DNA from 2 places in the Streptomyces sp. NPDC056160 genome. Region 2 is predicted to be linked to the other one. Evidence: riboswitches for the same ligand, from Rfam matches in the RefSeq annotation. Region 2 holds a riboswitch; the other holds the start of a gene.
The links. Region 2 has a riboswitch for S-adenosylmethionine ahead of ACFC02_RS16500 (aminotransferase class V-fold PLP-dependent enzyme). Riboswitches for the same ligand answer to the same signal wherever they lie in the genome.
Positions count from the first base shown of each region.

Region 1: it holds a riboswitch for S-adenosylmethionine, as region 2 does, so the genes downstream of both, thrC (threonine synthase) here and ACFC02_RS16500 (aminotransferase class V-fold PLP-dependent enzyme) in region 2, are expected to answer to the same signal.

Region 1 covers NZ_JBHJUW010000004.1:84,314-99,907, forward strand. The annotation lists gene ACFC02_RS02625 (hypothetical protein) at 1-310, opposite strand, end outside; gene ACFC02_RS02630 (MurR/RpiR family transcriptional regulator) at 412-1,359, shown strand; gene murQ (N-acetylmuramic acid 6-phosphate etherase) at 1,467-2,438, shown strand; gene ACFC02_RS02640 (DinB family protein) at 2,582-3,139, shown strand; gene ACFC02_RS02645 (hypothetical protein) at 3,190-3,765, shown strand; gene ACFC02_RS02650 (MFS transporter) at 3,796-5,268, opposite strand; gene ACFC02_RS02655 (NADH:flavin oxidoreductase) at 5,461-6,612, opposite strand; gene groL (chaperonin GroEL) at 6,794-8,416, opposite strand; gene ACFC02_RS02665 (cold-shock protein) at 8,737-8,940, opposite strand; gene ACFC02_RS02670 (MoaD/ThiS family protein) at 9,373-9,648, opposite strand; gene thrC (threonine synthase) at 9,645-10,934, opposite strand; SAM riboswitch class I at 10,953-11,126, opposite strand; gene ACFC02_RS02680 (glucosyl-3-phosphoglycerate synthase) at 11,352-12,296, shown strand; gene ACFC02_RS02685 (trehalose-6-phosphate synthase) at 12,403-13,836, shown strand; gene otsB (trehalose-phosphatase) at 13,926-14,795, opposite strand; gene ACFC02_RS02695 (DUF3263 domain-containing protein) at 14,849-15,109, opposite strand; gene ACFC02_RS02700 (ABC transporter substrate-binding protein) at 15,179-15,594, opposite strand, start outside.
Region 2 covers NZ_JBHJUW010000038.1:14,565-30,158, forward strand. The annotation lists gene ACFC02_RS16485 (Rieske 2Fe-2S domain-containing protein) at 1-284, shown strand, start outside; gene ACFC02_RS16490 (cytochrome bc complex cytochrome b subunit) at 281-1,918, shown strand; gene trpD (anthranilate phosphoribosyltransferase) at 2,068-3,132, shown strand; SAM riboswitch class IV at 3,216-3,332, shown strand; gene ACFC02_RS16500 (aminotransferase class V-fold PLP-dependent enzyme) at 3,496-4,857, shown strand; gene ACFC02_RS16505 (Lrp/AsnC family transcriptional regulator) at 4,918-5,199, opposite strand; gene ACFC02_RS16510 (rhomboid family intramembrane serine protease) at 5,196-5,948, opposite strand; gene ACFC02_RS16515 (hypothetical protein) at 6,104-6,343, shown strand; gene ACFC02_RS16520 (NYN domain-containing protein) at 6,402-7,751, shown strand; gene ACFC02_RS16525 (NlpC/P60 family protein) at 8,087-9,121, shown strand; gene ACFC02_RS16530 (NlpC/P60 family protein) at 9,490-10,545, shown strand; gene ACFC02_RS16535 (hypothetical protein) at 10,577-11,767, shown strand; gene ACFC02_RS16540 (glycosyltransferase family 4 protein) at 11,929-13,071, shown strand; gene ACFC02_RS16545 (AMP-dependent synthetase/ligase) at 13,120-14,916, opposite strand; gene ACFC02_RS16550 (metallophosphoesterase) at 15,265-15,594, shown strand, end outside.

The DNA of each region.
Region 1 (15,594 bases), on a different contig from region 2:
ACACCCAGTGCGGATCGGGGCCGAGTTCGGGCTCGACGTCGAGGGCGTGCGGGTCGCCGTAGCCGCACACCGGGCACAGCGGCCAGCGGCCGTACCGCTCCAGCAGGGCGTCCTGGACGTCCTGCGCGACCAGCCCGGCCACGTACCGCGCCCCGTCCGGCCACTGCTCCACCCACCAGCGGCGCTGGACGACGGAGTCCTCCACGAGCGAGACCACGTCGGCCTCGGCGACGTCGCCGGCGACGAGATCGGCGAGGACGAGGGCGCGCGCGGCGTGCAGGGCCTGCTCCAGAGGGCTGAGGGATTCCATGGCTCCATTGTGCGCACGCCCGCGCTGCGCGCACGCCTGCGCCCGGGGTGCGCATGTGCGCACCCTTGACCGCGGACCCGGACAGAAAATATCTTTCATACGTGACCCAGGACGTGAAGGAAATTTTCGCAGGCTCGGGCACCGCCGCAGGCCTCACGCCTCCCGCGCCCGCCGCCCTCGCGGCCAAGGTACGCACGCTCGCGCCGTCCATGACCCGCTCCATGCAGCGCGTCGCCGAGGCCGTGGCGAACGACCCGGCCGGCTGCGCGGCCCTGACGGTCACCGGCCTCGCCGAGCTGACCGGCACCAGCGAGGCCACCGTCGTGCGGACCGCCCGGCTGCTCGGCTACCCCGGCTACCGCGACCTGCGCCTCGCGCTCGCGGGCCTCGCCGCCCAGCAGCAGTCCGGCCGCGCCCCCGCCATCACCACCGACATCGCGGTGGACGACCCCATCGCCGACGTCGTCGCCAAACTCGCCTACGAGGAACAGCAGACCCTCGCCGACACCGCCGCCGGACTGGACACCGTCCAGCTCGGCGCGGCCGTCGCCGCCCTGGCCGCCGCCCGCCGCACGGACGTGTACGGCATCGGCGCCTCCGGCCTGGTCGCCCAGGACCTCACCCAGAAGCTGCTGCGCATAGGGCTGATAGCGCACGGGCACAGCGACCCGCACCTGGCCGTCACCAACGCGGTGCAGCTGCGCACGGGCGACGTGGCGATCGCGATCACCCATTCGGGCTCGACGGGGGACGTGATCGAACCGCTGCGGGCGGCCTTCGAGCGCGGCGCGACCACCGTCGCCATCACCGGCCGCCCCGACGCGCCCGTGACCCAGTACGCCGACCACGTCCTGACCACCGCCACGTCCCGGGAGAGCGAGCTGCGCCCGGCCGCGATGTCCTCCCGGACCAGCCAACTTCTCGTGGTGGACTGCCTGTTCGTCGGAGTGGCCCAGCGGACGTACGAGACGGCGGCACCCGCGCTCTCGGCGTCGTACGAGGCACTGGCCCACCGGCACAGCCCACGGGGCGGCTCGCAGCGTTCGTGACCGCCCCGCCCGGGCCCGGCGAGCTCCCCGGGCCCGGGCCGGCCCCACCTCTTCAAGCCCCAGCGCCACCGCACCCGCACCGCACCGCACGGAGAGAGCCGCCCCTCATGACCTCCCCCTCCCCCTACCGTCAGCTGCGCACCGAGCTGGAGTCGCTGACGACCGAGGCGTTCCGCCCCGAACTGTCCGAGATCGACCGGCTGCCCACGGCGGAGATCGCGCGGCTGATGAACGCCGAGGACACGGCCGTGCCCGCCGCCGTCGCCGAGCGGCTGCCGCAGATCGCCGCCGCGATCGACGCGGTGGCCGAGCGGATGGCGCGCGGCGGCCGGCTCATCTACGCGGGCGCGGGCACCGCGGGACGGCTCGGGGTGCTGGACGCCTCCGAGTGCCCGCCGACCTTCAACACCGAGCCGGGCCAGGTGGTCGGCGTGATCGCGGGCGGCCCGGAGGCGATGGTGACCTCCGTCGAGGGCGCCGAGGACTCCCGGGAGCTGGCCGTCGAGGCGCTCGGCGCCCTCGGCCTCACCCCCGACGACACCGTGGTCGGCATCTCCGCCTCCGGCCGTACCCCGTACGCCATCGGCGCCGTCGAGCACGCCCGCGCACGCGGCGCGCTGACCATCGGCCTGGCCTGCAACGCGCACAGCGCGCTGGCCGCCGCCGCCGAGCACGGCATCGAGATCGTCACCGGCCCCGAACTCCTCACCGGTTCCACCCGGTTGAAGGCGGGCACCGCCCAGAAGCTCGTCCTGAACATGATCTCGACGATCACCATGATCCGGCTGGGCAAGACGTACGGGAACCTGATGGTCGACGTCCGCGCCTCCAACGAGAAGCTGCGCGCCCGCTCCCGCCGGATCGTGGCCCTCGCGACCGGCGCCCCGGACGAGGAGATCGAGCGGGCGCTGACCGCCACCGACGGAGAGGTGAAGGACGCCGTCCTGGTCCTGCTCGCCGGGGTCGACGGCCCGGAGGCGGCCCGGCTGCTCACGGAGTCGGACGGTCACCTGCGCGCCGCGCTGACGGCGAGCGAGGCGCTGCGGCCGGAAACCGGCGGCACGCCCCGTCCGCTGTAGGTCCCGCCGCAGATCCCGCTGCGGAGAGGGCCGCAGACCTCGCTGTAGGTCAGGATCTGACCTCTATCGTCTCTACCGTGGTCCTCGACCGAGGGACACCGAGGGACCTCGGGAAATGCGGAACGCGGCGAAGGGCTGGGACCATGAACGAGACCACGCACAACGACACCGTGAGCACCGACGCGCCGGCCGTCACCGGGGAGCGCGCGGAGCTGCTGGAGGCGCTGGCCAAGCAGCGTCACTTCCTGAACTTCACCACGCGCGACCTCACCGACGAGCAGGCCGGCCGGCGCACCACCGCGAGCGAGCTGTGTCTGGGCGGCCTGATCAAGCACGTCACGTCGGTGGAGCGGAACTGGGCGGAATTCATCGTGCGGGGCCCCTCCGCGATGCCCGACTTCTCGGCCATGACCAAGGAGGACTTCGCGCGCCGGGCCGACGAGTTCCGCATGCTGCCCGGCGACACGCTGGAGGGCGTACGGACCGCGTACGCGCAGGTGGCACGCCGTACCGACGAGCTGGTCGCCTCCCTGCCCGACCTGGACGCCGACCAGCCGCTGCCCTCGGCCCCGTGGTTCGAGGCCGAGGCCCGCTGGTCGGCCCGCCGGGTGCTGCTGCACATCATCGCCGAGACCGCCCAGCACACCGGCCACGCCGACATCATCCGCGAGGCGCTGGACGGCGCGAAGAGCATGGGCTGACCGCCCCGGGGGCCGCCGCCCGGGCGGTGGCGTGTGCGACGCTGGCCGGTATGAACCACGCACAGCTCACCGCGCTCGGGCGGGCCCTGCGGGTGGTCGGGGAGCACGGTGAGGAGCTGACCGCCGAGACCCCCGACGCCCGGCTGCACGAGATCAAGGCCGACCTGAGGCGGGCCCTGGACCTGCTGGAGGAGAGCGTCTCGCAGGAGCGGCCCGCCACCCGGTGCGCCGAGCATCCCGGCGGTCCCGTCGACCAGGACGCGCCCGACCTGTGCCTGCTGTGCGAGACCCGGCGCCGCGCCGCCCGCCGGGCCCGGTACGACGGCGGCCCCCGGCGCCCGCCCCTGCCCGCCGACGAACCCGCCCCCACCCGCTACGGCGTGCGCGAGGACCGGCCGCAGCCCCAGCAGCGCTGGCTGCCGGAACTGTGGAACGGCCGGGAGTGGCAGCTGTGCGGCACCCCGCGCCGCGAGCGGCGCGAGGCGGAGCTGTTCATCGCGGCGCAGCTGCGCGCGCCCCGCGCGGCGATGGCCTACCGGCTCGTGCACGAGTTCACCGACTACGAGGTGGTCCGGATGTGGGGTACGCCCGTGCGCGTGGACGTCGAGCCGATGGGCAACGTGTAGCCGCCCGCCCCCTCGCCGGGCCGGTGCGGGCTACGCCTTGACCTGGGGCGCCATCGCCTCCCCGGCCGCCGCCACCGGTGTGCCCGCCGCCGCGGCGCCCCGGCCGGGGATGAAGGCGGCGATGAGGAAGCCCAGCAGGGCGGCGCCCGCGCCCAGCGCCAGGACGGTGCGGAAGCCGTTCTCCGAGGGCAGCGCGTAGGGGCCGAACCGCGTGGTGAGGTGGGCGAGGACCACACCGGCGACCGCGCTGGCGGTGGACGTGCCGATGGAACGCATCAGCGTGTTGAGGCTGTTGGCGGCGCCCGTCTCGGAGGCGGGCACGGCGCCCATGATGAGCGTGGGCATCGCCCCGTAGGTGAAGCCGATGCCCGCGCTGATGACGCAGGGCGCCAGCACGAAGTGCCACACCTGGTCCATGAGGACGATGTTCAGACCGTACCCGGCGGCCACGACGAGGGCGCCGGTCATCAGGGTCACCTTCGGTCCCCGCGCCCGCGACAGGGACGCCGAGAACGGGGCGACCGCCATCATCACCAGGCCGGAGGGCGCCATCACCAGGCCGGTGGTGAGCAGCGACTTGCCGAGGCCGTAACCGGTCTGCGCGGGCAGCTGGAGCAGCTGCGGGATGACCAGGGACATCGAGAACATCCCGAAGCCGATCGCGATGGAGGCGAGGTTGGTCATCAGCACCTGGCGGCGGGCGGTGGTGCGCAGGTCGACCAGCGGGGCCGGCACGCGCAGTTCGTAGACGCCCCAGGCGAGCAGGATCACGACCGCCGCGGCGAACAGGCCCAGGGTCAGGCCGCTGCCCCAGCCCCAGTCGGCTCCCTTGGAGACCGCCAGGAGCAGACACATCAGGCCTGCCGCCATACCGGCGGCGCCCACGGCGTCGAACCGGCCGCCGGAGCGGACCTCCGACTCCGGTACGAGCACCCGTACGAGGACCGCCGCGACGGCGCCCAGGGCCGCCGAGGCCCAGAACAGCACGTGCCAGTCGAAGTTCTCGGCGATGACCGCGGCGGCGGGCAGGCCGAGGGCGCCGCCGACGCCGAGGGAGGCGCTCATCATCGCGGTCGCCGAGCCGAGCCGCTCGGCGGGCAGTTCGTCGCGCATGATGCTGATGCCGAGCGGGATCACACCGGAGGCGAGGCCCTGGAGGGCACGCCCGACGATCATCGGGGTGAGCGAGTCGCTGAGCGCGGCGGTGATCGAGCCGATCACCAGCATGCCCAGGCTGAGCAGCAGGATGCGGCGCTTGCCGTACATGTCGCCGAGACGGCCCATCACGGGGGTCGCGATGGCGGCGGCGAGCAGGGTGGCGGTGACGACCCAGGCGGCGTCCGACGCGGAGGCGTGCAGCAGCTTCGGCAGCTCCGAGACGATCGGGATCACCAGGGTCTGCATCAGCGAGACCACGATGCCGCCGAAGGCCAGGACGGCCACGATGGCGTTGGGTCTGGGCAGGGCCGCGGCCGCGGTGGGCCGGGTGGGTCCGTCGGACATGGAAGAGGTCTCCGTCGCGCGCAGGTGTACTTGACTCAAGCAACCATAATTCCATTTGATTGACTTAAGCAAGCTAAATGCGGGCGCGCCTCGGCCGGCCGCCCCCGCGCCCAGGGGGACGGCCGGCCTGCCCCGACGCCCGGCCGGCCTGCCCTGACGCCCGGCCCGGCCCGCTCTGCCGGCCGGGCCGGCTCAGCTCAGGGTGGCCAGCGCCGCGGCGTCGAACGGCTTCAGCTCCGCGAAGCGGTCACCGAGCACCTTCGCCGCCCACTCGGGGTCCTGGAGCAGCGCCCGCCCCACGGCCACCAGGTCGAACTCGTCGCGCTCCAGCCGGTCCAGCAGGTTGTCGATGCCGCCGACCGCGGCGCCCTCCCCCTGGAGCCCGCGGAGGAAGTCGCCGCCGTCCAGGCCGACCGAGCCGACGGTGACGACCGGCCTGCCGGTGAGCTTCTTCGTCCAGCCCGCGAGGTTGAGGTCCGAGCCCTCGAACTCCGGGAGCCAGTACCGGCGGGTGGAGGCGTGGAAGGCGTCCACCCCGGCCGCCGCCAGCGGGGCCAGGATCGCCTCCAGCTCCTGCGGTGTCCCGGCGAGCCGGGCGTCGTAGGCCTCCTGCTTCCACTGCGAGTAGCGGAAGAGGACGGGGAAGCCGGGCGAGACGGCCGCGCGGACCGCCTCGACGACCTCCGACGCGAACTTCGTCCGCGCCACCGGATCGCCGCCGTAGGCGTCCGTACGGCGGTTGGTGCCGGCCCACAGGAACTGGTCCAGCAGGTAGCCGTGGGCGCCGTGGATCTCCACGCCGTCGAAACCGATGCGCTCCGCCGCGCCCGCCGCCTCGGCGAAGGCCCCGATCACGTCGTCCAGGTCGGTCCGCGTCATCGCCCGGCCGCTCCCGGTGCCGTCCGGGCGCAGCCCGGAGGGGCCGACCGGCGGCGCGTCCGGGAACGGGGGCCTGCCCTCCCGGCGGACCATGCCGACGTGCCACAGCTGCGGCACGATCGTGCCGCCCGCGGCGTGCACGGCCTCGGCGACGCGTGCCCAGCCCGCGAGCTGCTCCTGCCCGTGGAAGCGCGGCACCCTGCTGCTCGCACCGGCCGAAGGGTGCCCGACGTACGTGCCTTCGGTGATGACCAGCCCCACCCCGGCGGCGGCCCGGCGGGCGTAGTAGGAGCACACGTCCTCACCCGGGACCCCGCCGGGCGAGAACTGGCGGGTCATCGGGGCCATCGCTATCCGGTTGGGGACGGTCAGGCCGTTGAGGGTGACGGGCCGGGAGAGGATGCGGGCCGCGCGGGAGGCGGACTGCGGCCCGGGAACGGATCCGGGGGCGGTGGTGTCGGTCATACGAGGGGCTCCTCGGAGGGACGGCGAAGACCTGCCAACTGCATACCGCATGGTATGTGGACGTGTCCCCGCCCCCTCTTCCAGGGCGCGCCCCACGGTGTGCCCCCGGCACGCCCGAGGGCGGCACCCCCTGTCGCCAGGGAGTGCCGCCCTCGGAAAGGACGAGCCCGATCCGTGCGGATCAGAAGTCCATGTCACCGCCCGGCATGCCGCCCGGAGCGGCCGCGGCGGCCTTCTCCGGCTTGTCGGCGATGACGGCCTCGGTGGTCAGGAACAGCGCGGCGATGGAGGCGGCGTTCTGCAGGGCGGAACGCGTCACCTTCGCCGGGTCGATGATGCCCTCGGCAACCAGGTCGACGTACTCGCCGGTCGCGGCGTTCAGGCCGTGGCCCGGGGTCAGGTTGCGCACCTTCTCCACCACGACACCGCCCTCGAGGCCGGCGTTGACGGCGATCTGCTTCAGCGGGGCCTCGAGCGCCAGCTTGACGGCGGCGGCACCGGTGGCCTCGTCGCCGTCCAGCTCCAGCTTCTCGAACACCTGGGAGGCCTGCAGCAGGGCCACGCCACCACCGGCGACGATGCCCTCCTCGACGGCCGCCTTGGCGTTGCGCACGGCGTCCTCGATGCGGTGCTTGCGCTCCTTCAGCTCGACCTCGGTGGCGGCACCGGCCTTGATGACGGCCACGCCGCCCGCGAGCTTCGCCAGGCGCTCCTGGAGCTTCTCGCGGTCGTAGTCGGAGTCGCTGTTCTCGATCTCGGCGCGGATCTGGTTCACCCGGCCGCCGACCTGCTCCGAGGAGCCGGCACCGTCGACGATGGTGGTCTCGTCCTTGGTGATGACCACCTTGCGGGCCTTGCCCAGCAGGTCGAGGGTGGCGTTCTCCAGCTTGAGGCCGACCTCCTCGGAGATGACCTCGCCGCCCGTGAGGATGGCGATGTCGCCGAGCATGGCCTTGCGGCGGTCGCCGAAGCCCGGGGCCTTGACGGCGACGGACTTGAAGGTGCCGCGGATCTTGTTGACGACCAGGGTCGACAGGGCCTCGCCCTCGACGTCCTCGGCGATGATCAGCAGCGGCTTGCCCGACTGCATGACCTTCTCCAGGAGCGGGAGCAGGTCCTTGACCGAGGAGATCTTGGAGTTGGCGATGAGGATGTACGGGTCCTCGAGCACCGCCTCCATGCGCTCCATGTCGGTCGCGAAGTAGGCGGAGATGTAGCCCTTGTCGAAGCGCATGCCCTCGGTGAGCTCGAGCTCCAGACCGAAGGTCTGCGACTCCTCGACGGTGATGACGCCTTCCTTGCCGACCTTGTCCATGGCCTCGGCGATCAGCTCGCCGATCTGGGTGTCGGCGGCGGAGATGGAGGCGGTGGAGGCGATCTGCTCCTTGGTCTCGACCTCCTTGGCCTGGTCGAGCAGGGCGGCGGAGACGGCCTCGACGGCCTTCTCGATACCGCGCTTCAGGGCCATCGGGTTGGCGCCGGCGGCCACGTTGCGCAGGCCCTCGCGGACCAGGGCCTGGGCGAGCACGGTCGCGGTGGTCGTACCGTCACCGGCGACGTCGTCCGTCTTCTTGGCGACTTCCTTGACCAGCTCGGCGCCGATCTTCTCGTACGGGTCCTCGAGCTCGATCTCCTTGGCGATGGAGACACCATCGTTGGTGATCGTGGGGGCGCCCCACTTCTTCTCGAGGACGACGTTGCGGCCCTTGGGGCCGAGCGTCACCTTGACGGCGTCCGCGAGCTGGTTCATGCCGCGCTCGAGGCCGCGCCGCGCCTCCTCGTCGAACGCGATGATCTTGGCCATGTGAAGTGGTCCCTCCAGGACTGGGGGTGATTCCTTCGGACCGCGCCCGCGCCCGCGACGGACGGCTCGCCGGCCCTGTGGTTCCTTGCCCCACACGGCCTGCGGGCCTCACCGACCCGGTCCTTCGTTGTCACTCTCACCTTCAGAGTGCTAACGCAATGATTAGCACTCGGCATGGTCGAGTGCAAGCGCCTGCGGGGTGGACCCGCAGTGGATCAGCCGGGGGCGAACGGAGGCGTACCGGCGTGGCCCGGCGAGGCGGGGACGGACGAAGGGCCCGCACCCCCGAGGGAGGTGCGGGCCCTTCGCGTGAAGTACGTTCAGGCGGTGACGCGAACCATGTCGGCCTGCGGGCCCTTCTGACCCTGCGAGATCTCGAACTCGACCCGCTGGCCCTCTTCCAGCGTGCGGTAGCCGTCCATCTGGATCGCGCTGTAGTGGACGAAGACGTCCGCACCACCGTCGACCGCGATGAAGCCGTACCCCTTCTCCGCGTTGAACCACTTGACGGTGCCCTGAGCCATGCCTAACTCCCCTATTACTGGCCCTTGCACAGATCCGCACTTCGCGGATCCGGGTCAGACCTCACCCCCCGTGGATCGGGGGCGTGCGCCGGAACGCGTCGACCGCGGCTGAATGTATCTGTCCAACTGCCGTCTGCAACAGGTCAATCGGACGAGAATTCCGGGCGGGAGCGGTCCGGAATGTGACGAGAATTCAGCCGAACTCAGGGCAAGTCGGGCCCCATAAATCACGACAAATGCCGCAGAATACCCGCGGATTTTGGCTGCTTCTCATCGGCGGACGGCAGGAATCACCAGGCGCTCACCCCGGAGATCCAGGGGCGCGTTCCCCAACTCTACCGTGCTCAATCCCATGGAATTACCCCCTCCGCTTCTCTTGCGGAGGGGGCAATTCGCGGCACGCTCGGTCACCGCCATTACCGAAGGTAATGATCAGCCGCCGGCGACCGCCGGAATGATCGAGACGCCCGCGCCGTCGGGGGTGACCGTCTGAAGGCCCTGCTCGAAGCGGACGTCGTCGTCGTTGACGTAGACGTTGACGAAGCGGCGCAGCTTGCCCTGGTCGTCCAGGACGCGCGCGGCGATGCCCGTGTGGTTCTTCTCCAGGTCGGAGATGACGTCGGCGAGGGTGGCGCCCTCGGCGCTCACCTCGGCCTGTCCGCCGGTGTAGGTGCGCAGGATGGTGGGGATGCGAACGGTCACGCTCATGATGCGAGGCCAGCCTCTCGGAAGGAGTCCAGGGTCGGGCGGATGGTGGCGGTCAGGCCGGTGCCGGCCACCGCGTCCAGGGTCTTCAGGCCGTCACCCGTGTTCAGGACGACGGTGGTCTTCGTCGGGTCGAGGACGCCGGCCTCGATCAGCTTCTTCGTGACGCCGACCGTCACGCCGCCCGCGGTCTCCGCGAAGATGCCCTCGGTGCGGGCGAGCAGCTTGATCGCGTCGACGACCTGCTCGTCCGTCACATCCTCCACCGCTCCCCCGGTGCGGCGCGCGATGTCCAGGACGTACGGGCCGTCGGCGGGGTTGCCGATGGCCAGGGACTTGGCGATGGTGTTCGGCTTCTGCGGCCGGACGACGTCGTGCCCGGCCTTGAAGGCGGTGGACACCGGCGAGCAGCCCTCGGCCTGCGCGCCGAAGACCTTGTACGGCTTGTCCTCGACCAGGCCGAGCCGGACCAGCTCGCGCAGGCCCTTGTCGACCTTGGTGAGCTGCGAGCCGGAGGCGATGGGGACGACGATCTGGTCGGGCAGCCGCCAGCCGAGCTGCTCGCAGATCTCGTACGCCAGCGTCTTGGAGCCCTCGGCGTAGTACGGCCGCAGGTTGACGTTGACGAAGCCCCAGCCCTCGCCGGCCGGGTCGCCGATCAGCTCGGAGCAGAAGCGGTTCACGTCGTCGTAGTTGCCCTCGATGCCGACGAGTTCGCCGCCGTAGATCGCGGCCATGACGACCTTGCCCTGCTCCAGGTCGTGCGGGATGAACACGCACGAGCGCAGGCCGGCGCGGGCGGCGGCGGCGCCGACGGCACCGGCGAGGTTGCCGGTGGAGGAGCAGGACAGGGTGGTGAAGCCGAAGGCGCGGGCGGCCTCCAGGGCCTGGGCGACGACGCGGTCCTTGAAGGAGTGCGTCGGGTTGCCGGAGTCGTCCTTGACGAAGAGCTTGCCGGCGTCGACGCCGAGTTCGGCGGCGAGGTGGTCGGCCTGGACGAGCTTGGTCCAGCCGGGGTTGAGGTTCGGCTTGCCGGCCACGTCGGCGGGGACGGGCAGCAGCGGGGCGTAGCGCCAGATGTTCGCCGGGCCGGCCTCGATCCGCCCCCGCAGCTCCTCGGTGTCGTAGGCCGAGAAGTCGTAGGCGATCTCCAGCGGGCCGAAACACTCCTCGCAGGCGAAGACCGGGCCGAGGGGCACACGGTGGCCGCACTCGCGGCAGCTGAGCGCCGCGGCGGGACCGAGGTCGACGGTGGAGTCGGTGCTGCTTGCAACTGTCTGCACAGCCATGTGAGGCGAGGCCCTTTCTCCTCATCTTCCTCACGACGCATCTCGCCGTGAGACGGATTTGGCACCTTCCCTAGCCGGGAGCCTCGCGGTGGCGACCGGAGCGCCGTCGTGCGGCGATCCGTCGGTACGAGACCGGCTGGAGGGTTGCCGGGGCTTCATCGGGCCGTGTCCCTCTGCCCCTCTGGATGAGCGGTATTCGGTTGTGGTCACGCGGTTGTGGTCACGCGGTTGTGGTCATGCGGTGACGGGTCGCGGCGACCCCGGCATGCGAGCGTCGTCCGCGTTGTTCAAGACTGTAACCGACGGCCCGGACGGGGAGAGATGGTCGTCCGAACCGCGAGACAGATCACACGATGATGTGATCCGGGCCGGGCAGCGGGCCGCGGCGAGACGAGCAGGAGCGAGGAGTCACCGACCGTGCTGGAAGAAGTCGAGCGCTGGCTGAGGACACGGTCCTGGTCCGTCGCCGATCGACCGCTCGACGGCGTCCTGGCCGCCAAACGGGCGAGCGGCTCCGCCGTCAGCGTCGTGCTGCCCGCGCTGAACGAGGAGGAGACGGTCGGGGACATCGTCGCCGTGATCCGCCGCGACCTGATGGCGCGGGCCCCGCTGGTCGACGAACTCGTCGTGGTCGACTCCGGCTCCACCGACCGCACCTCCCAGGTGGCCGCCGCGGCGGGCGCCCGGGTCGTGCACCGCGACGCGATCCTCCCCCGCATCCCCGCGGTGCCCGGCAAGGGCGAGGTGCTGTGGCGCTCGCTGCTGGTGACGCGCGGGGACGTCGTCTGCTTCGTCGACGCCGACCTGCGGGAGTTCTCCGCCGACTTCGTCACCGGCATCGTCGGCCCGCTGCTCACCGACCCGGAGGTGCAGCTGGTCAAGGCCATGTACGACCGTCCCCTGGGCACCGCCGCCGGGCAGGGCGGCCGGGTCACCGAACTGATGGCCCGCCCGCTGCTCAACATGCACTGGCCGCAGCTGGCCGGATTCGTACAGCCGCTCGGCGGCGAGTACGCGGCCCGCCGCGCCCTGCTCGAACAGCTGCCCTTCCCCGTCGGCTACGGCGTGGAGCTGGGCATGCTCGTCGACGCGCTGCACCTGGTCGGCCTGGACGCGCTCGCCCAGGTGGACGTGGGCGAGCGCATCCACCGCCACCAGGACGGACAGGCCCTCGGCCGGATGTCCGCCGCGATCTACCGCACCGCCCAGCTCCGCCTGGCCCGCGGCCACCTGATCCGCCCCACGCTCACCCAGTTCGAACGGGGCGAGGACGGCTTCGAGCCACGGACGTACTCCGTCGACACGGAGGAACGGCCCCCGATGACGGAGATCGCGGAGTACGCGGCACGGCGGGTGGCCTGAGCGGGCCTGGTACGGCCCCGGCGGGCCCGGGGCGGACGGCCGGAAGTACCCCCGGCCCGCTCCCGCGTACGTTTGAGCGTTCGAGACCCGGGCTAGGTTGAGGACCATGGCTGCAACGCACGGTGCCGAGGTGCTGGTCGCCTCCAATCGCGGGCCGGTCTCGTACGAACTGGACGAGGACGGTTCCCTGCACGCGAAACGCGGTGGCGGAGGGCTGGTCTCCGGGCTCTCCGCGATCGGCCCGGACGCGGGCGCGGTGTGGGTGTGCGCCGCGCTCGGCGACGCCGACCGGGAGGCCGTACGGCGCTTCGAGGACGGCCGGCGGCTGCCGGCCGAGGACACCGGCGGTCAGCGGGTCCGGATGCTCGACATCGCCCCGGACGTCTTCTCCGACGCCTACAACGGCATCGCCAACTCGGTGCTGTGGTTCGTGCACCACATGCTCTACCAGACCCCGCTGGAACCCGTCTTCGATACGGAGTTCCGGCGGCAGTGGGCGTCGTACGAGGCCTACAACCGGGCGTTCGCCGAGGCGCTGGCCGAGGAGGCCGCCGAGGGCGCGGCCGTGGTCGTGCAGGACTACCACCTGACGCTCGTCCCGGGCATGCTGCGCGATTTCCGGCCGGACCTGCGGATCGGGCACTTCTCGCACACGCCGTGGGCGCCGGTGGACTACTTCCGGATGCTCCCCGACGACATCGCCGAGCAGGTGCTGCGCGGCATGCTGGGCGCGGACCGGCTGGGCTTCCTCACCCAGCGGTGGGCGGACGCCTTCGCCCAGTGCTGCGAGACGCTGGCCGGCGGGCTCGGCGGCACCCGCGTGGGGGTGCACGGCCTGGGCGCGGACGCGGAGTTCCTGCGCGAGCGCTCACACCGGGCCGACGTGAAGGAGCGGATGGCGGCGCTGCGCGAGGAGATCGGCGCCGCTCCGGACGGCGGCGCGCGCAGGACGATCGTCCGGGTGGACCGCACCGAGCTGTCGAAGAACATCGTGCGTGGGCTGCTGGCGTACCGGCAACTGCTCGAGGACCGCCCCGAGTGGCGCGAACGGGTGGTGCACATCGCCTTCGCCTACCCCTCACGGCAGGACCTCGCCGTCTACCGGGAGTACACGGCCGAGGTGCGGCGGCTGGCGGAGGAGATCAACCAGCGGTTCGGCACGCCCGGGTGGACGCCGGTCGTCCTGCACGTCAAGGACGACTTCGCCCGCTCGCTGGCGGCCTACCGGATCGCCGACGTGGCGCTGGTCAACCCCATCCGGGACGGGATGAACCTGGTCGCCAAGGAGGTACCGGTGATCTCCGACTCGGGGTGCGCGCTGGTGCTGTCACGGGAGGCGGGCGCGTACGCCGAGCTGGGCGGGGACGCGCTGGTGGTGAACCCCTACGACGTGGCGGGCACGGCGGCGGCGCTGCACGAGGCCCTGAACATGCCCGGGACGGAACGCTCCGAACGCACGAACCGCCTGGCCGCGGCAGCCACCGCGCTCCCCCCGGCCCAGTGGTTCCTGGACCAGTTGCACGAACTGAACGCGGGCTGAACCGGCGGCGCCGCCGTGCCCCGGGCTCCGGGGCCGGGGGCCGGGGCCGGGGCCGGGGCCGGGGCCGGAACTCGCCGGGGCCCCGGGGGTCACATGTGGGCCGCCAGTGCCCCCAGCAGTTGCACCACACCCGCCGGGCCCGGTACCACCAGGTCCGCGCGGTCCGACAGTTCGGTCACCTCCGTGCTGCCGCTGCACACGAGGACGCCCGGCAGGCCGTCGGAGCGGAGTTTGTCCAAAGCGGTGAAGGCGGGCAGGTCTCCGAGGTCGTCACCGGCGTAGAGGACGGAGCCGGCGCCGAGGTCGCGGACGTACTCCAGGAGGGCGACGCCCTTGTCCATGCCCGGCGGGCGCAGTTCGAGGACCATACGGCCCGGTTCGACGATCAGGCCGTGCCGGGCGGCCAGGTCGGCGAGCGGGCCGCGCAACGCGTCGAAGGCGGCCTGGGGGTCCTGGGCGCGGCGGGTGTGGACGGCCAGGGAGCGGCCCTTCTCCTCGATCCAGGTGCCGTGCCAGGCGCCGATCCGGTCGAGGAAGCCGGGCAGTTCCGCGCGGACGGCGGCGACGCCGGGGTGCGGGGCCGGGGCGGTGACCGTCGCGGTGGCCGCGTCCCAGCGTTCGGCGCCGTAGTGGCCGAGGACGACGAGGTGGTCGAGGCCGGCCACACCGGCGAAGCCGCCGTGGCGCACCGCGACCCCGGCGGGGCGGCCGGTGACCACGACCACGGCGGCCACCTTCGGGGCGAGCGCGGCCAGGGCCAGCACCGCGTCCGGGTGGGCCCTGGCCCGGTCCGGGTCGGGCACGATCGGCGCGAGCGTGCCGTCGAAGTCGAGCGCGATCACCGCGCGTTCCGGGCGTGCGAGCAGCGCGGCGAGCCCGTCCCGCCCGGCCCGGGTGACCGGGGTCGGCAGGGCGGGGGCGTCGGGGGCGGGGTTGGTCGGATCCGTGTCGTGGCCCATACGCCGAACCTATCCACACACGGCCGGGCCCACTCCTCGGCGGCGGCCGTGGCTCAGCGCTCGGACCGCCGCGCGTCGCGCACCCGGCGCAGCCGGTTGACCGTCACCGGGTCGTGCGCCAGCGCGCGCGTGTCGTCGAGCAGGGCGTTGAGGAGCTGGTAGTAGCGGACGGGGGAGAGGCCGAGTTCCTCGCGTATCGCGCGTTCCTTCGCGCCGGGGCCCGTGAAGCCGCGCCGCTCCAGGGCGAGGATGTCCCGCTCCCGTCCCGCGAGGCCCGGCTCCCGCACCCCGTCCGGCTCGTCGCTCACGTCCATACGGGCACCGTAACCCTCACCGCCGACAGTGGCCCAGGAGCCCCTCGGGCCGGCCCCCGCCCCTGAGGCTCACCCCGCGCTCTCCTTCGCCTCCGCCTGTGAGGCCTGGGTCTGCAGTTGGTTGAGGACGCCCGTGGGGTCGCCGCCGGGGGTGACCGTGCCGCCGATGCGCTTCTTGATCTCGGCGCTGACCTGGGCCCAGGACGTCTTGCCCGCCGGGTAGAGCTGGGCGAGTGACAGTTCCTGGAGGAAGGGCCACAGGTTCTTGTCCTGCGGGGCCGCGGCCATCGCCTCGGACGCGGAGGTGGTGACGGGCAGCAGGTCGTACTCGCGGGAGAAGTCGAGGACGTTCTTCTCGCTGTAGACGAAGTCGAGGAAGTCGCCGACCTCCTTGCGGTGGCCGTTCTTCTTGAAGGCCATCATCCAGTCGGTGACGCCCATGGTGGCCTTGGGCGTGCCGTTCCTGCCCGGCACCGGCACCATGC
Region 2 (15,594 bases):
AGGACAAGCGCGAACTCGCATGGTCGCACCAGGGCGTCGTTGCCTACTCGAAGATCTGCACCCACGTCGGTTGCCCGATCTCCCTGTACGAGCAGCAGACGCACCACGTGCTGTGCCCGTGCCACCAGTCCACCTTCGACCTCTCCGACGGCGCCCGAGTCATCTTCGGCCCGGCCGGTCACGCCCTGCCGCAGCTGCGCATCGGCGTGGACAGCGAGGGGTACCTCGAGGCGCTCGGCGACTTCGAGGAGCCCGTCGGTCCTGCATTCTGGGAGCGCGGATGAGTACTACTGCGAGCAACCCGACCCGCTCGCGCGGGAAGGCACCGGCCGGCGAGAAGCTCGCCGACTGGGCCGACGGCCGGCTGGGCATCTACAGCCTGGCCAAGGCCAACATGCGCAAGATCTTCCCCGACCACTGGTCGTTCATGCTGGGTGAGGTCTGCCTCTACAGCTTCCTGATCATCATCCTCACGGGTGTGTATCTGACGCTGTTCTTCCACCCCTCGATGAACGAGGTGGTGTACCACGGCAGCTACGTCCCGCTCCAGGGACAGCTGATGAGCGAGGCGTTCAACTCGACCCTGCACATCTCCTTCGAGGTGCGCGGTGGTCTGCTCATCCGGCAGATCCACCACTGGGCCGCGCTGATCTTCCTCGCGGGCATGTTCGTGCACATGATGCGCGTGTTCTTCACCGGCGCGTTCCGCAAGCCGCGTGAGATCAACTGGATGTTCGGCTTCCTGCTGTTCGTCCTGGGCATGTTCACCGGTTTCACCGGTTACTCGCTCCCGGACGACCTGCTGTCCGGCACCGGTGTCCGCTTCATGGAGGGTGCGATCCTGTCCGTGCCGATCATCGGCACGTACATCTCGTACTTCCTCTTCGGCGGCGAGTTCCCCGGTCACGACTTCGTGGCCCGGTTCTACTCGATCCACATCCTGCTGCTGCCGGGCATCATGCTCGGCCTGGTCGTCGGCCACCTGATCCTGGTCTTCTACCACAAGCACACGCAGTTCGCGGGCCCCGGCAAGACCAACAACAACGTCGTCGGCATGCCGCTGCTGCCGGTCTACATGGCCAAGGCCGGAGGCTTCTTCTTCCTGGTCTTCGGTGCCATCGCGGCCATCGCGGCGATCGCGCAGATCAACCCGATCTGGGCCATCGGCCCCTACCGGCCGGACCAGGTGTCCACCGGCGCCCAGCCCGACTGGTACATGGGCATGGCCGAGGGTCTCATCCGCGCCATGCCTGGCTGGGAGATCAACTTCTGGGGCCACACGCTGGTCCTGGGCGTGTTCATCCCGCTGGCGCTCTTCGGTGTGGTCCTCGCCGCGATCGCGCTGTACCCGTTCATCGAGGCCTGGGTCACCGGCGACCGGCGCGAGCACCACATCCTGGACCGCCCGCGCAACGTCCCGACCCGCACGGCCTTCGGTGCCGCGTGGATCGCCTGGTACTTCGTGCTGCTGGTCGGTGGTGGAAACGACCTGTGGGCCACCCACTTCCACCTGTCGATCAACGCCATCACCTGGTTCGTCCGCATCGCGTTCTTCCTGGTGCCCGTCGTCACGTTCGTCGTCACCAAGCGGATCTGCCTCGGCCTGCAGCGCCGGGACAAGGACAAGGTGCTGCACGGCCGCGAGTCGGGCATCATCAAGCGCCTGCCGCACGGTGAGTTCATCGAGGTCCACGAGCCGCTCAGCCAGGAGCAGCTGTACACCCTCACGGCCCACCACCAGTACGAGCCGGCCGAGATCGGCCCGACGGTCGACGAGAACGGTGTCGAGCGCAAGGTCGGCGGTACGGAGAAGCTGCGCGCCAAGCTCAGCAACGCGTACTTCGGTGAGGACAGCCAGATCGCGAAGCCGACCGTCGAGGAGTACAAGGAGATCACGAGCGGCCACGGCCACCACTGATCGCTTAACCCTGAGCGTCGCCACGCCACGGTCGAAGGGCCCCGTCCGAACCCCGGACGGGGCCCTTCGCCCTGCCCGGGGCTGGATAGGGTGGAAGGCGATACGACAGATACGTCCGGGCGTCCCGGACACCGATTCAGGAGCGGCTTATGAGCGCTGTGACCCCCGCTGGAGGCGACACCGCGGCGGGCCGTTCCTGGCCCCGGATGCTGAACGGTCTGCTGGAGGGCCGGAACCTGGCCGCCGACGACACTGCCTGGGCCATGGACCGGATCATGGGCGGCGAGGCGACGGACGCCCAGATCGCGGCCTTCGCGGTCGCCCTGCGCGCCAAGGGTGCGACCGTCGAGGAGATCACCGGACTCGTCCGCACGATGTACGAGCACGCGAACGTGATCCAGGTACCCGGCGCCACCGTCGACATCGTCGGCACCGGCGGCGACGGCGCCAAGACGGTGAACATCTCCACCATGTCCTCGATCGTCGTCGCGGGCACCGGCGCCAAGGTCGTCAAGCACGGCAACCGGGCCGCGTCCTCCGCGTCCGGGGCCTCCGACGTGCTGGAGAAACTCGGCGTCAACCTCGACCTGACCCCGCGACGGGTCGTCGAGGTCGCCGAGGAGGCCGGGATCACCTTCTGCTTCGCGGTGAAGTTCCACCCGGCGCTGCGCCATGTCGGCGCCGCCCGCGGGCAGTTGGGCATCCGTACGGTGTTCAACCTGCTCGGCCCGCTGACCAACCCGGCGAAGGTGAAGGCCCAGGCGGTCGGTGTGGCCGTGGCGCACGAGGCGCCGATCGTGGCGGGTGTCTTCGCCGAACGCGGCAACTCCTCCCTGGTCTTCCGTGGCGACGACGGGCTCGACGAGCTGACCACCACCGCGACCTCGCGGGTGTGGGTCGTCCGGGACGGCGAGGTCACCGAGGAGGCCTTCGACCCGCGCGACGTCGGTCTGGAACTGGTGCCGGTGGAGGCCCTGCGCGGCGCGGACGCCTCCTACAACGCCGAGGTCGCCCGACGCCTGCTGGACGGCGAGAGCGGCCCCGTTCGGGACGCCGTGCTGCTGAACTCGGCGGCGGCCCTGGTCGCCCTGGAACCGGGTTCCGGGACGCTGGCGGAGCGGATCCGGGCCGGGATGGAGCGGGCGGCCGAGTCGATCGACTCCGGGGCGGCACGGCGCACGCTGGAGCGCTGGGTGGCCGCGAGCAACGCCTGAGGCGTGCGGTGCGACGCAGGGCGCAGTCCACGATCCGGACTGCGCCTTGCGCGCACAAGATCGTATGGCAGGATGTTGGACCAGGTCATGAGTGACAGCCATATGGCCCCGGCCGGCTGTCCGGCAACCCTCCGTCCGTGGCGGGGTGCCCCGGGTGAAGACCAGGTCGTAGGCAGCGAGGTCTACGGCAAGCGCGGACCCCTCGCGTCACCAGGGGTCCTGGTCGTACGAGGGAGCCTTCCGTGAGCAAGCGAATGCGTTAGGGCGTCGAGCCCCGCCTCCGCACATCCTTTTTCACCTTCGCCGCGCTGGAGCTGTGTCCGCTCGCGCGGTGATTCCACCTGCTTTCACGGGAGTTCCCCCATGTCTGTCTCCAGCGTTGCCGCCGACCAGTCCGTTTGTGCCCCGCTGCCCGTTCTGGGGCGAGATGTCACCGTGCCGCTGGTGACCGGTGGCGAGGTCAGCTACGCCGCCCTCGACTACGCGGCCAGCGCCCCCGCGCTCCAGCGGGTCTGGGACGACGTGGCGGCGTACGCGCCGTACTACGGCAGCGTCCACCGCGGCGCCGGTTACCTCTCGCAGCTCTCCACCGACCTCTTCGAGAACGCCCGGCGCACGGTTGCCGAGTTCCTCGACTGCCGCGCGGACGACCAGGTGGTGTTCACCCGGTCCACCACCGACTCCCTCAACCTCCTGGCCCGGGTGGTCCCGGCGGACTGCCGGGTGTTCGTCTTCGAGACCGAGCACCACGCCTCGCTGCTGCCGTGGCGGGACGCGCAGGTGACCTACCTCAATGCCCCGCGCACCCCCGAGCAGGCCGTGGCCACCCTGGATCGGGCCCTGGCCGACCGTGAGCCGCACGGCCCCGCCCTGGTCTGCGTCACCGGCGCCTCCAACGTCACCGGTGAGCTGTGGCCCGTACGGGAGCTGGCCGCCGCCGCGCACGCGCACGGCGCCCGGATCGTCCTGGACGCCGCCCAGCTCGCCCCGCACCACCCGGTGTCCGTCGAGGACCTCGACGTCGACTGGGTCGCCTTCTCCGGCCACAAGCTCTACGCCCCCTTCGGCTCCGGCGTGCTGGCCGGGCGCGCGGACTGGCTGCGCGCGGCCGAGCCGTACCTCGCGGGCGGTGGCGCCAGCCGCCGGGTGACGCGGCGCACCGACGGGGGAGTGGACGTGGAGTGGCACGACAGCGCCGCCCGCCACGAGGCCGGCTCGCCGAACGTCATCGGCGCCTACTCCATCGCCGCGGCCTGCAAGGCGCTGACCGAGGCCGGGTTCGACACGCTGGTGGCCCGCGAGCAGTACCTCGTCGGCAAGGTCCGCGAGGGGCTGGCCGCGGTCCCGGAGGTCAAGGTGCTCTCCCTGTTCGGGGACGACGCCCCGCGGGTCGGCGTGATCTCCTTCGTCGTGGAGGGCTGGAACAGTTCGCACTTCGCCGCCGCGCTCTCCGCCGAGTACGGCATCGGCGTCCGCGACGGCCTGTTCTGCGCCCACCCGCTGGTGCGCACCCTGCTCGGCAGCGACCCGCAGACCCAGGGCGAGTGCGGCGCCCCCGAGGCCGCGCCCGGCGAGAAGTCCCTGAACGCCATCCGCGTCAGCTTCGGCGCCGGCACCCCCGACGAGCACGTGGAGCGCTTCGTGACGGCGGTGCGGGAACTGGTGGCCGAGGGTGCGAAGTGGTCGTACCGCACGGAGGACGGCCGCTGCGTCCCGGCCGTGTGAGGCCCGGCGCCCCGGACGCGGTGTCCGCAGGGTGGTGTCCAGGAGGCGGTGTTCAGGCGGTCAGGAGTCAAGACCGATCGCGAACGCCGCCTCCAGGTCGTGCTGCGAGTATGTACGGAAGGCGACGTGCGTGTCCGTGGCCTCCACGCCGGGGATCTTGCTGATCCGGCCCGGGATGATCTCCGCCAGGTCCTCGTGCCGGCCCACCCGCACCATGGCGATCAGGTCGTACGTCCCGGTGACGGAGAAGACCTCGCTCACGCTCTCCAGCGAGGCGATCCGCTCGGCGATCTCGGGGATCCGGTCTACGCTGGTCTTGATGAGGACGATCGCGGTGATCACGGCTGGTTCTCTCCCTCGGAGGCCGGAGCAGGGGTGACCTTCACTCTAGTCGGCCGCCCGAACCTGGCCCACGCGTAGCCGAAGCCGAGCGCGAAGCCGATGACGTGGGCCAGGTAGGCCACGCCGGGCCCGTCGGCCGCCCGTCCCGCCGCCAGCCACTGCAGGGCCGCCCAGAACGGCAGGACGACCCAGGCGGGCAGGCGCAGCGGCAGGAAGAAGAGGAACGGCAGCACGCTGGTGACCCGGGCCCGCGGGAAGAGGTACAGGAAGGCGCCGAGCACCGCCGAGATCGCGCCCGACGCCCCCACCAGGGTCTGGACGGAGTCCGCGTGGGCGCCGGCGTACCCCAGCAGGGCCAGGTAGCCGCAGCCGACGTAGAACAGCGTGAACTCGACGCGGCCCACGCGTTCCTCGGTCATCGCGCCGAAGACGTACAGGAAGAGCATGTTGCCGAGCAGGTGCACCCAGCTGCCGTGCACGAACAGGGCCGTCGCGGGGGTGAGCGCGGCCCGCGCCGAGCCCGTGAAGAGGTCGGCGGGGATCACGCCCCAGTGCCGGAAGTAGGCCTGCTGGGCCCGCACCAGGGCGTCCCCGGTGCCGTAGGCGGGGACGAGGCCCGCCCCAGGGCCGCTCGCGAAGGCCGCGCAGCACAGGACGATCAGGGTGGTCGTCACCGGCGCCGGTGTGGTCCGTGCCGCTCTGAGGGCCCTGACCGCCCGGGCGGCGGCAGCGTTCCTGTAGCTGATCATGTGCACAGAGCATGACGCAACGGGACGCATCAGCACAGATCGCCTCGCCGCCGTGGACAGCCGGGCGCCGAGGGGCCCCCAGGCCGTAGGGTTACGAGCCGGCGCACCGGGAAGCCGGCGCGTCACGGACTCCGGAAGGAAAGTGAGCAGCCCCGATGACGGTTCCCCTGCCGACCGCCACGACGCGGTGGCGCTGCACCCTCTGCGGCAACCTCACCCGTTTCGACGTGACGCGCTCGTCGAAGGTCGTCGAGTACGTCCATCTCGACCTTGCCGGAGAGCCCACGGTCGAGGAGCGCGAGATCGTCAGTGAGACCATCGAGTCGGTGCGCTGCCGCTGGTGCAACGCCGTGGACAAGGTCGAACTCGTGGACAGGCCGGGCACCGGCTCCTGAGCGGAGCGGGCCCGCACAGGTGACCCCGCGGGGGTCCCGTGAGGCATTGGGGTGACGGATGGTGGAGACACAAGGCGGGGAGCCGGGCGACGGCGCCGCCGAGGTGCTCGACCGTCCGCTGCCCGACGGCGTGCGCCGCCGGGTCGTGCAGATCGTGGCCGACGCCTTCGGCCGGCTGACCGTGAGCGAGCTGCCCGCGCAACTGCGCCAGTACGCCCGGTTCGCGCCCAACCGCCGGGCCAAGTTCGCGGGCAACGCGATGGCGGCGGCGCTGGAGACGGACGCGCTGTTCCGGCAGCGGGTCGGGGAGAAGTTCCGGGAGGCGCAGGAGGAGTTGTGCGGCGCTCTCGACGCCGGCTCGCCGCCCCCGGCCGCGGACCCGCTCGACGTGGCCGCCGCGGCCTACGTCCTGCGCCCGGCGGGCTGGGTGAAGCTGGTGACCGCGGCCGGCGAGGAGGCCCTGCGGGCGCACGCCGAACGCGCCGACGAGGAGAACCGCGCCGAGCTGGAGCGGCTGCGCCGGCAGGTGGCCGCCACCCGCGAGCAGACCCGCGCCGAGACCGAACGGCTGCGCGCCGACCTGGACGCGGCCCGCAAGGAGGCCGAGTCGCTGCACCGCAAGCTGCGCGCGGCGCTCAGCGACGTCAAGCGCGGCGAGGCGGCGCTGCGCAAGCTGCGCGGCGAGACCGAGGCGGTGCGCGCCGAGGCGCAGGTGCAGGTGTCGGCCGCCGAGAGCGAGAACCGGCGGCTCAAGGCCCGCCTGGGCGAGGCGGAGGCCGCTCTGGAGGCCACCCGCAAGGCAGCCCGCGAGGGGCGCAGCGTCGAGGACATGCGGGTGCGGCTGCTGCTGGACACCGTGCTCGACGCCGCCCAGGGGCTCCGGCGTGAACTGGCCCTGCCACCGGTGTCCGTACGGCCCGCCGAGACCGTGGACGCGGTGGAGCCGGGCCGCATGACACCGAAGGACATCGCCGCCCGGGCGCTGTCCGAGCACGACCCGGCGATCCTCGACCAGTTGCTTGCGCTGCCGCAGGCGCACCTGGTCGTCGACGGCTACAACGTCACCAAGACCGGCTATCCGCAGATGCCGCTGGAGAAGCAGCGCCTCAGGCTCCTCGGGCAGCTCTCGCAGCTCGCCGCGCAGACCGGCGCGGAGGTCACCTGTGTCTTCGACGGGGCCGAACTGGCCGCGCCGGTGCTGCTCGCGCCGCCGCGCGGAGTGCGGGTGCTCTTCTCCAAGCCGGGTGTCACCGCGGACGAGTTGATCCGTCAGCTGGTGCGCGCCGAGCCGCCGGGCCGGCCGGTCATCGTCGCCTCCACCGACCGTGAGGTGGCCGACGGGGTGGCCCGGGCGGGAGCGCGTCCAGTGGCGTCGGCGGTGCTGCTGAAGCGGCTGTCACGCGGCTGAAGTTCCCTCACCGCGCGGCTGAGGGGCCTGCCCGACTGAAGGGCCTGCCCCACGACTGAAGGGCCTGTCCGCGGCTGACGGGCCTGTCCGCGGTTGAATTCGGGCAAAAGGCAATCTACTCCTCATTCGCAACGTAGAGGTTTGATGCCCGAATTGACGGAACCGTCACGCGACGTAGCGTCAACCGTGCCTCACTCGTCGTGAGTTGCGTGCAAAGAATGCGCACTGTGACGGGATTTCTTGGTGGGAGGATTTGAATTCATCACGATGAGGTCACTAGGGTCTGGCTTCGAACCTCCGAGCGGGTGGTCACTCACAAGAAGGAGCTCGCTTCCGTGGCGTCCCACCGTCGACCCAAACAGCCCAGTCGCGCACGCGTGACGATGCTCACCACCGCAGCCGCCGCTGCCGTCGCGATCAGCGCGCAGGCGGCCAACGCGGCGCCGAGCGAGAAGCCGAGCAAGGACGAGGTCAAGTCCAAGGTCGACACGCTCTACGAGCAGGCGGAGCAGGCCACCGAGAAGTACAACGGCGCCAAGGAGAACCAGGAGAAGCTCCAGAAGGAGATCTCCACCATCCAGGACAACGTCGCCCGCGGCCAGCAGGACCTCAACAAGCTGCGCGACGGCCTCGGTTCGATGGCGGCTGGCCAGTACCGCACCGGCGGTATCGACCCCTCCCTCCAGCTCTTCCTCTCGTCCCACCCGGACGACTACCTGGACAAGGCCGCCACGCTCGACCAGGTCAGCGGCCAGCAGGCCGACGCGCTGAAGAAGATCCAGGACAAGCAGCGCCAGCTCGCCCAGCAGCGTGCCGAGGCCACCGCGAAGCTCAAGGACCTCGCGGCCACCCGCACCGAACTGGGCAGCAAGAAGAAGGAAGTCCAGGGCAAGCTCGCCGAGGCGCAGAAGCTGCTCAACACGCTCACGGCCAAGGAAAAGCAGCAGCTCGCCGCCGCCGAGCAGACCCGCGCCACCCGCGGCACCGAGCGGGTGGACATGGGCAAGATCACCCCGGGCAGCGGCCACGCGGGCGCCGCCTTCTCCGCGGCGCAGAGCAAGATAGGCACCCCGTACGTCTACGGCGCCACCGGCCCGTCCTCCTTCGACTGCTCGGGCCTGACCTCCTGGGCGTACGCGCAGGCCGGCGTCTCCATCCCGCGCACCTCCGAGGCGCAGGCCAACGCCGGCCAGCGGATCTACTCGCAGAGCCAGCTCCAGGTGGGCGACCTGGTCCTGTTCTACGGCGACCTGCACCACGTCGGGCTCTACGCGGGCAAGGGCATGGTCCTGCACGCCCCGCACACCGGCGCCAACGTGCGCTACGAGTCGATCGGCAACATGCCCTTCCAGTTCGGCGTCCGCATCTGATCCGGACCCACCCGCACGCGCACCGGGCTTCCCTGCCCGGCGGCCGGGCCTCCCGGCCCTGTCGGCCCGTGGGTCGGACCTCCTGGCCCCCGGACCGGATCTCCCGGCCCGTGGACCAGCCTCCCCGGCACGCTGTCACACCGCCCGAACGGGCGAATCGCATCAACGCATGCTGACCCCGCGCCCCGCCCCTGACCTGTGTCGGAGGCGGGGCGCCGCGTCGTGCGCCCGCCGAGGTCTTTGGCCGGTGCGTGTCCGCGCGGCTACTGTCTGCCGCGTTTCCCCCTGCCGCCGTGGCGCACCCCGCCCCGGTACCCGGCATGCGGGGAGGCAGTCCTTGCTGACCAGTGGAGGGAGTTCGGCTTCCCGTGGGGTCCCATCGCCGCCTTGCACCGTCCGGGTTCGACCGGGGCGCCGGTGCCGCCCGTGCCGCCGTCACCGCGCTGTCCGCCGCGGCAGCCGTCCTCGGCGCCCTTCCGGCCACCTCGGCCGTCGCCGCGCCGCACGGCGGCACGCGGGCCGAGGTGGACCGGCTCTACCACGAGGCGGAGAAGGCGACCCAGGACTTCGACCGGGCCGACGAACGCGCCGATGTGCTGCGCCGTCAGGTGCGCGACGCGCAGGACCGCATCGCCCGGCGGCAGCAGCGCGTCAACGCACTGCGGGAGTCGATCGGCTCGGTGGCCGGGGCCCAGTACCGCTCCGGCGGCCTCGACCCGTCCCTGGCGCTGCTGTTCTCCCGCGACCCCGCCGAGTACCTCGACAAGGCGACCACGCTCGACCGGCTCGGCGCCCACCAGGCCGGCGAACTCCATGAACTGCGCCAGGCCCTGCGCGAACTCGCCCAGGAACGCGCCGAGGCCACCGGTGCCCTCGCCGCACTGGAGAAGAGCCGCGCCGCCGTCGCCGCCCACAAGCACACCGTCGAGCGGAAACTGGCGCAGGCCCGGCGGCTGCTCAACTCCCTGACCCGCTCCGAGCGCGACGCCTACGACCGGGCGTCCCGCTCCGGCGGCGACGGCGTCCTGCCCGGCCGCGACGACCTGCTGTCCGGCCCCGGCGGCGGACCGGCCGCCTCCGGGCGCGCGGCGGCCGCCCTCGCCGCCGCCCGCTCCGCCCTCGGACGCCCCTACGTCTGGGGCGCGAGCGGCCCCTCGGGGTTCGACTGCTCCGGCCTGATGCAGTGGTCGTACGCACAGGCCGGGGTGCATCTGCCGCGCACCTCGCAGGAACAGCGCTACGCCGGCCGGCAGGTCCCGCTCTCCCAGGCCCGCCCCGGCGACCTCGTGGTCTACCGCTCCGACGCCAGCCACGTGGCGATGTACGTGGGCGGCGGCCGGGTGATCCACGCCCCCTACCCGGGCGCCCCCGTGCGCTACGACCCCGTGCACATGCTGCCGGTCTCGTCGGTCACCAGGGTCTGACGCCGCCCCCGGGCAGCCGTACGATCGGGAAATGGCTGGTCGATGGCGGGTGCAGGGAACGTCGGTGGCGGCGGCGTCCCTGCTGCTCGCGTCCCTGACGGCATGCGGCGGGCACTCCGCGACCGACACCGCCCGCGACCAGGTGCAACGGCTGCTCGACACCCGGGCCGCCGCGGTGCTCCACCACGACCCGGCGGCGTACGCCACCACCGGCACCCGGGCCCCGTACGCCGAACTCGGCGCCGTGCCGTTCACCGCCTGGTCCTACCGCGTGACCGCCCTGCGCCGCAGCGGCGACCGCGCCACCGCCGACGCCGACCTGAGCTACCGGGTGACCGGCTACGACACGGCCCCCGTCACCGTCGCGCGCACCCTGACCCTGTCCACCACCGCCGACGGGAAGTGGTACGTCGACTCCGACCGGCCCGCGCACAGCTCGGTCCAGCAGTTGTGGGACCAGGGGACCGTGTCGGTGGTCCGGGGCCGCAGCAGCATCGTCCTCGGCGTCGGGCAGAGCGCGGGTACGCTGCGCGGCTACGCCGGTCTGGCCGACCACGCGGTGCCCGCCGTGTCGGACGCCTGGGGCACGGACTGGAGCCGCCGGGTCGTCGTCCTCGTCCCCGGCTCGCTGGACGGCATGGCGGCGCTGCTCGGCTCGCCCGCCGACGACTACCGGGGCATCGCTGCCGTCACCACCGGCGAGGCGGGCGGCGGCGGTCGGGCACCGGCCGACCGCGTGGTCATCAACCCCGATGCGTACAGCCTGCTCGGCCCGCTCGGCAGACAGGTCGTGCTCACCCACGAGACCACCCACGTCGCCACCCGCACCCACACCGACGCCGCCACCCCGCTGTGGCTGTCCGAGGGCTACGCCGACTGGGTCGGCTACCGGCGCTCGGGGCGCACCCCGGAGCAGGCGGCGCCGGAACTCCAGCACGCCGTGGCCGCCGGACACGTGCCCGCCGCGCTGCCGACCGACAAGGACTTCGGCTTCGCCGAGGACGCCACCCGGCTCGCCCAGGCCTACGAGGGCGGCTGGCTCGCCTGCCGGATGATCGCCGCCCACTGGGGCGAGGACCGGCTGGACGCCTTCTACCGGGCCGTCGGCGCCCACGAGCGACGGCCCGGCGCGGTCGAGGAAGCGCTCCGCACGGTGCTGGGCACGACCCTGGAGGGCTTCACCGCGCGGTGGCGGGAGTACGTGCGGGCGCAGCTGGGCTGAGCGGGCGGCGGTGCGTCAGGGGGAAGCGGGCCAGGGGCCGTGCACGTACCGCCGCGCGAGGCCCGTGCCCTGGGGACGGGCAAGGAGACGGGACAACGGGGCAAGGGGACGGGACAACGGGTCGGGAGACAGGACAGCGGGATTGGATAAGGTCTGCGGCGATGCACAAGACCCTCGTCGTGACCAACGACTTCCCGCCCCGCCCCGGCGGCATCCAGGCGTTCCTGCACAACATGGCGCTGCGTCTGGAGCCCGAGCGGCTCGTCGTCTACGCCTCCACCTGGAAGCGGAGCGCGGAGGGCGTCCGGGCTACGGCCGCCTTCGACGCGGAGCAGCCCTTCACCGTCGTACGCGACCGTACGACGATGCTGCTGCCCACCCCGGACGCCACCCGGCGCGCGGCCGGACTGCTGCGCGAGCACGGCTGCACGTCCGTCTGGTTCGGCGCGGCGGCCCCGCTCGGACTGATGGCGCCCGCGCTGCGCAGGGCCGGCGCCGAGCGGCTGGTGGCCACCACCCACGGCCACGAGGCCGGGTGGGCCCAGCTGCCCGCGGCACGGCAACTGCTGCGCCGCGTGGGGGAGTCCACGGACACGATCACCTACCTCGGTGAGTACACCCGCTCCCGGATCGCCGCCGCGCTGACCCCCGGCGCCGCCTCGCGGATGGTGCGGCTCCCGCCGGGCGTGGACGAGAAGACCTTCCACCCGGGATCGGGCGGGCACGAGCTACGGGCCCGGCTCGGCCTCGCCGACCGGCCGGTGGTCGTGTGCGTCTCCCGGCTGGTGCGGCGCAAGGGCCAGGACACCCTGATCCGGGCGATGCCCGCGATCCTGGCCGCCGAGCCGGACGCGGTGCTGCTGATCGTCGGCGGCGGGCCGTACGAGAAGGACCTGCGCAGGCTGGCGCGGGAGACCGGGGTGGCCGCGTCCGTCCGGTTCACCGGCCCGGTGCCCTGGAGCGAACTGCCCGCCCACTACGGCGCCGGTGACGTCTTCGCCATGCCCTGCCGCACCCGACGCGGCGGCCTCGACGTCGAGGGCCTCGGCATCGTCTACCTGGAGGCCTCCGCCACCGGCCTCCCCGTCGTCGCCGGTGACTCCGGCGGCGCGCCCGACGCCGTACTCGACGGCGAGACCGGCTGGGTGGTGCGCGGCAACGCCCCCGAGGAGACCGCCGACCGCATCACCGCCCTCCTGGGCGACCCGGAACTACGCCGGCGCATGGGAGAGCGGGGCCGCCGCTGGATCGAGGAGAAGTGGCGCTGGGACCTGCTGGCGGAACGGCTCGAGGAGCTGCTCTGAGGCCTGTCCGGCGGGTGGGTGAAGCCGTGGAGCCCGCCCCCTGGCGAACTACTTCGCGTAGATCGCCTCGATCTCGTCCGCGTAGTCCTTCGCCACCACGTTCCGCTTCAGCTTCAGGGACGGGGTGAGGTGTCCCGATTCCTCGGTGAACTGGTCGGACAGGACACGGAACTTGCGTACGGACTCCGCCTTCGACACCGCGGCGTTGCCGTCGTCGACCGCGCTCTGGATCGCCGCGAGCAGATCCGCATCCTCGCGCAGCGCCGCCGCCGTGGACCCCGCGGGCTTGCCGTGCTCGGCGCACCAGCGGCCCAGGAACTCCTCGTCGAGCGTGACCAGCGCGCCCACGAACGGCCGTCCGTCACCCACCACCATGCACTCCGCGACCAGCGCGTGCGCGCGGATGCGGTCCTCGATCACGGCCGGCGCGACGTTCTTGCCGCCCGCGGTGACGATGATCTCCTTCTTGCGGCCGGTGATGCGCAGGTAGCCGTCCTCGTCGAGGGTGCCGATGTCCCCGGTGTGGAACCAGCCGTCGGCCAGCGCCTCGGCGGTGGCGGCCGGGTTGTTCCAGTACTCCTTGAACAGGTGCTCGCCGTGCAGCAGCACCTCCCCGTCGTCCGCGATCCGGATGACCGAGCCGGGCAGCGGCTGCCCGACCGTGCCGATCTTCGGCCGGTCCCACGGGTTGAACGCGGTGGCCGCGCAGGACTCGGTCAGCCCGTAGCCCTCCAGGACCGTGAACCCGATGCCGCGGAAGAAGTGGCCGAGGCGCTCGCCGAGCGGGGCGCCCCCGGAGATGGCGTACTCGCCGCGCCCGCCGAGGACCGCGCGCAGCTTGCTGTAGACCAGCTTGTCGAACACCTTGTGCCTGAGCTTGAGGCCGAACGACGGTCCGGCCGCGCTGTCCAGCGCCCTGCTGTAGGCGATCGCCGTGTCCGCCGCCCGGTCGAAGATCTTCCCCTTGCCGTCCGCCTGCGCCTTGGCGCGCGCCGAGTTGTAGACCTTCTCGAACACCCGCGGGACGCCCAGTATCAGCGTCGGGCGGAACGCGGCCAGCTCGTCGGTGAGGTTCTTGATGTCCGGGACACAGCCCAGCCGGATCGGCGCCATCATCGGCGCGATCTGCACCAGCCGGCCGAAGACGTGCGCGAGGGGGAGGAACAGCAGCACCGAGCACTCGCCGGTGCGGAACAGCGGACGCAGCCGTTCCACCACGTTGCCGCACTCGGCGAAGAAGCTGCGGTGGGAGAGCACGCACCCCTTGGGACGGCCCGTGGTGCCGCTGGTGTAGACGATGGTCGCCGGGTCGTCGGCCTTGGCCAGCGAACCGCGCTCCTCCACCGTGGCGTCGCTGATCCCCTGGCCCGCCAGGCCCAGCTCCGCGACCGCGCCCGCCTCGATCTGCCAGACGTTCTTCAGCGCGGGCAGGCTCTCGCGCACCGACTCCACGGCGGCGGCGTGGGTGTCCGTCTCCACCAGGCAGGCCGTCGCGCCCGAGTCGCCGAGGATCCACCGCACCTGCTCCGGCGAGCTGGTCTCGTACACCGGCACCGTGACGGCGCCCGCGCTCCAGATCGCGAAGTCCAGCAGCGTCCATTCGTAGCGTGTGCGCGACATCAGGCCCACCCGGTCGCCCGGCTGGACACCGGAGGCGATGAGGCCCTTGGCGGCGGTGTGCACCTCGGTGAGGAAGTCCCGCGCGGTGACGTCCTGCCAGACGCCTCCCGCCTTGCGGGCGATCACGGCGACCTCGGGATGCTGCGCGGCGTTTCTGCGGACGATGTCGGTCAGATTCCCGTCCGTGGGGACCTCGTACAAAGCCGGAAGGCTGAACTCGCGCAAGACTGCTGCTCCTCATAGGGCGCCGGCGCCACGACGTTGTGTGATGCGACGGTGCGGTCCAAGGCTCGGTCGGGTGCCCAGGGGCTTCGCCAAGGAGCCGTTTCGGGCCCGGTGGTTGAAATCCAGAGCACGACTGGACTGCCCGGAGGTTACCCGTCGGTATGGCTTTTTCGACAGGGGGTCCCCGTGAGATGTTCGCTGCGTCACACGATGGGTGTTTCCTCGCGCACAGTAGTCGACCCGCTGAACGACTGGCCAGTAACCGCAGGTCCGGCCGCCACTGTTCACCGCATACCCTTTGTCTCCATGGCACCCACACCAGTCCGTCGCAGCGGTACACGTGTCCATGTGGTCAGCGACGTGCACGGCAACGCCCGTGACCTGGCCCGAGCCGGCGAGGGTGCCGACGCCCTGATCTGCCTCGGCGACCTCATCCTCTTCCTCGACTACGCCGACCACTCGCGCGGCATCTTCCCCGACCTGTTCGGCGTGGAGAACGCCGACCGCATCGTCGAGCTGCGCACCGCCCGCCGCTTCACCGAGGCCCGCGAACTCGGCGCCCGGCTGTGGGCGGGCCTGGACGGCGAACGCACCCAGGTCGTCGAAGAGGCCGTGCGCAAGCAGTACGCCGAACTCTTCGCCGCCTTCCCCACCCCGACGTACGCGACCTACGGCAAC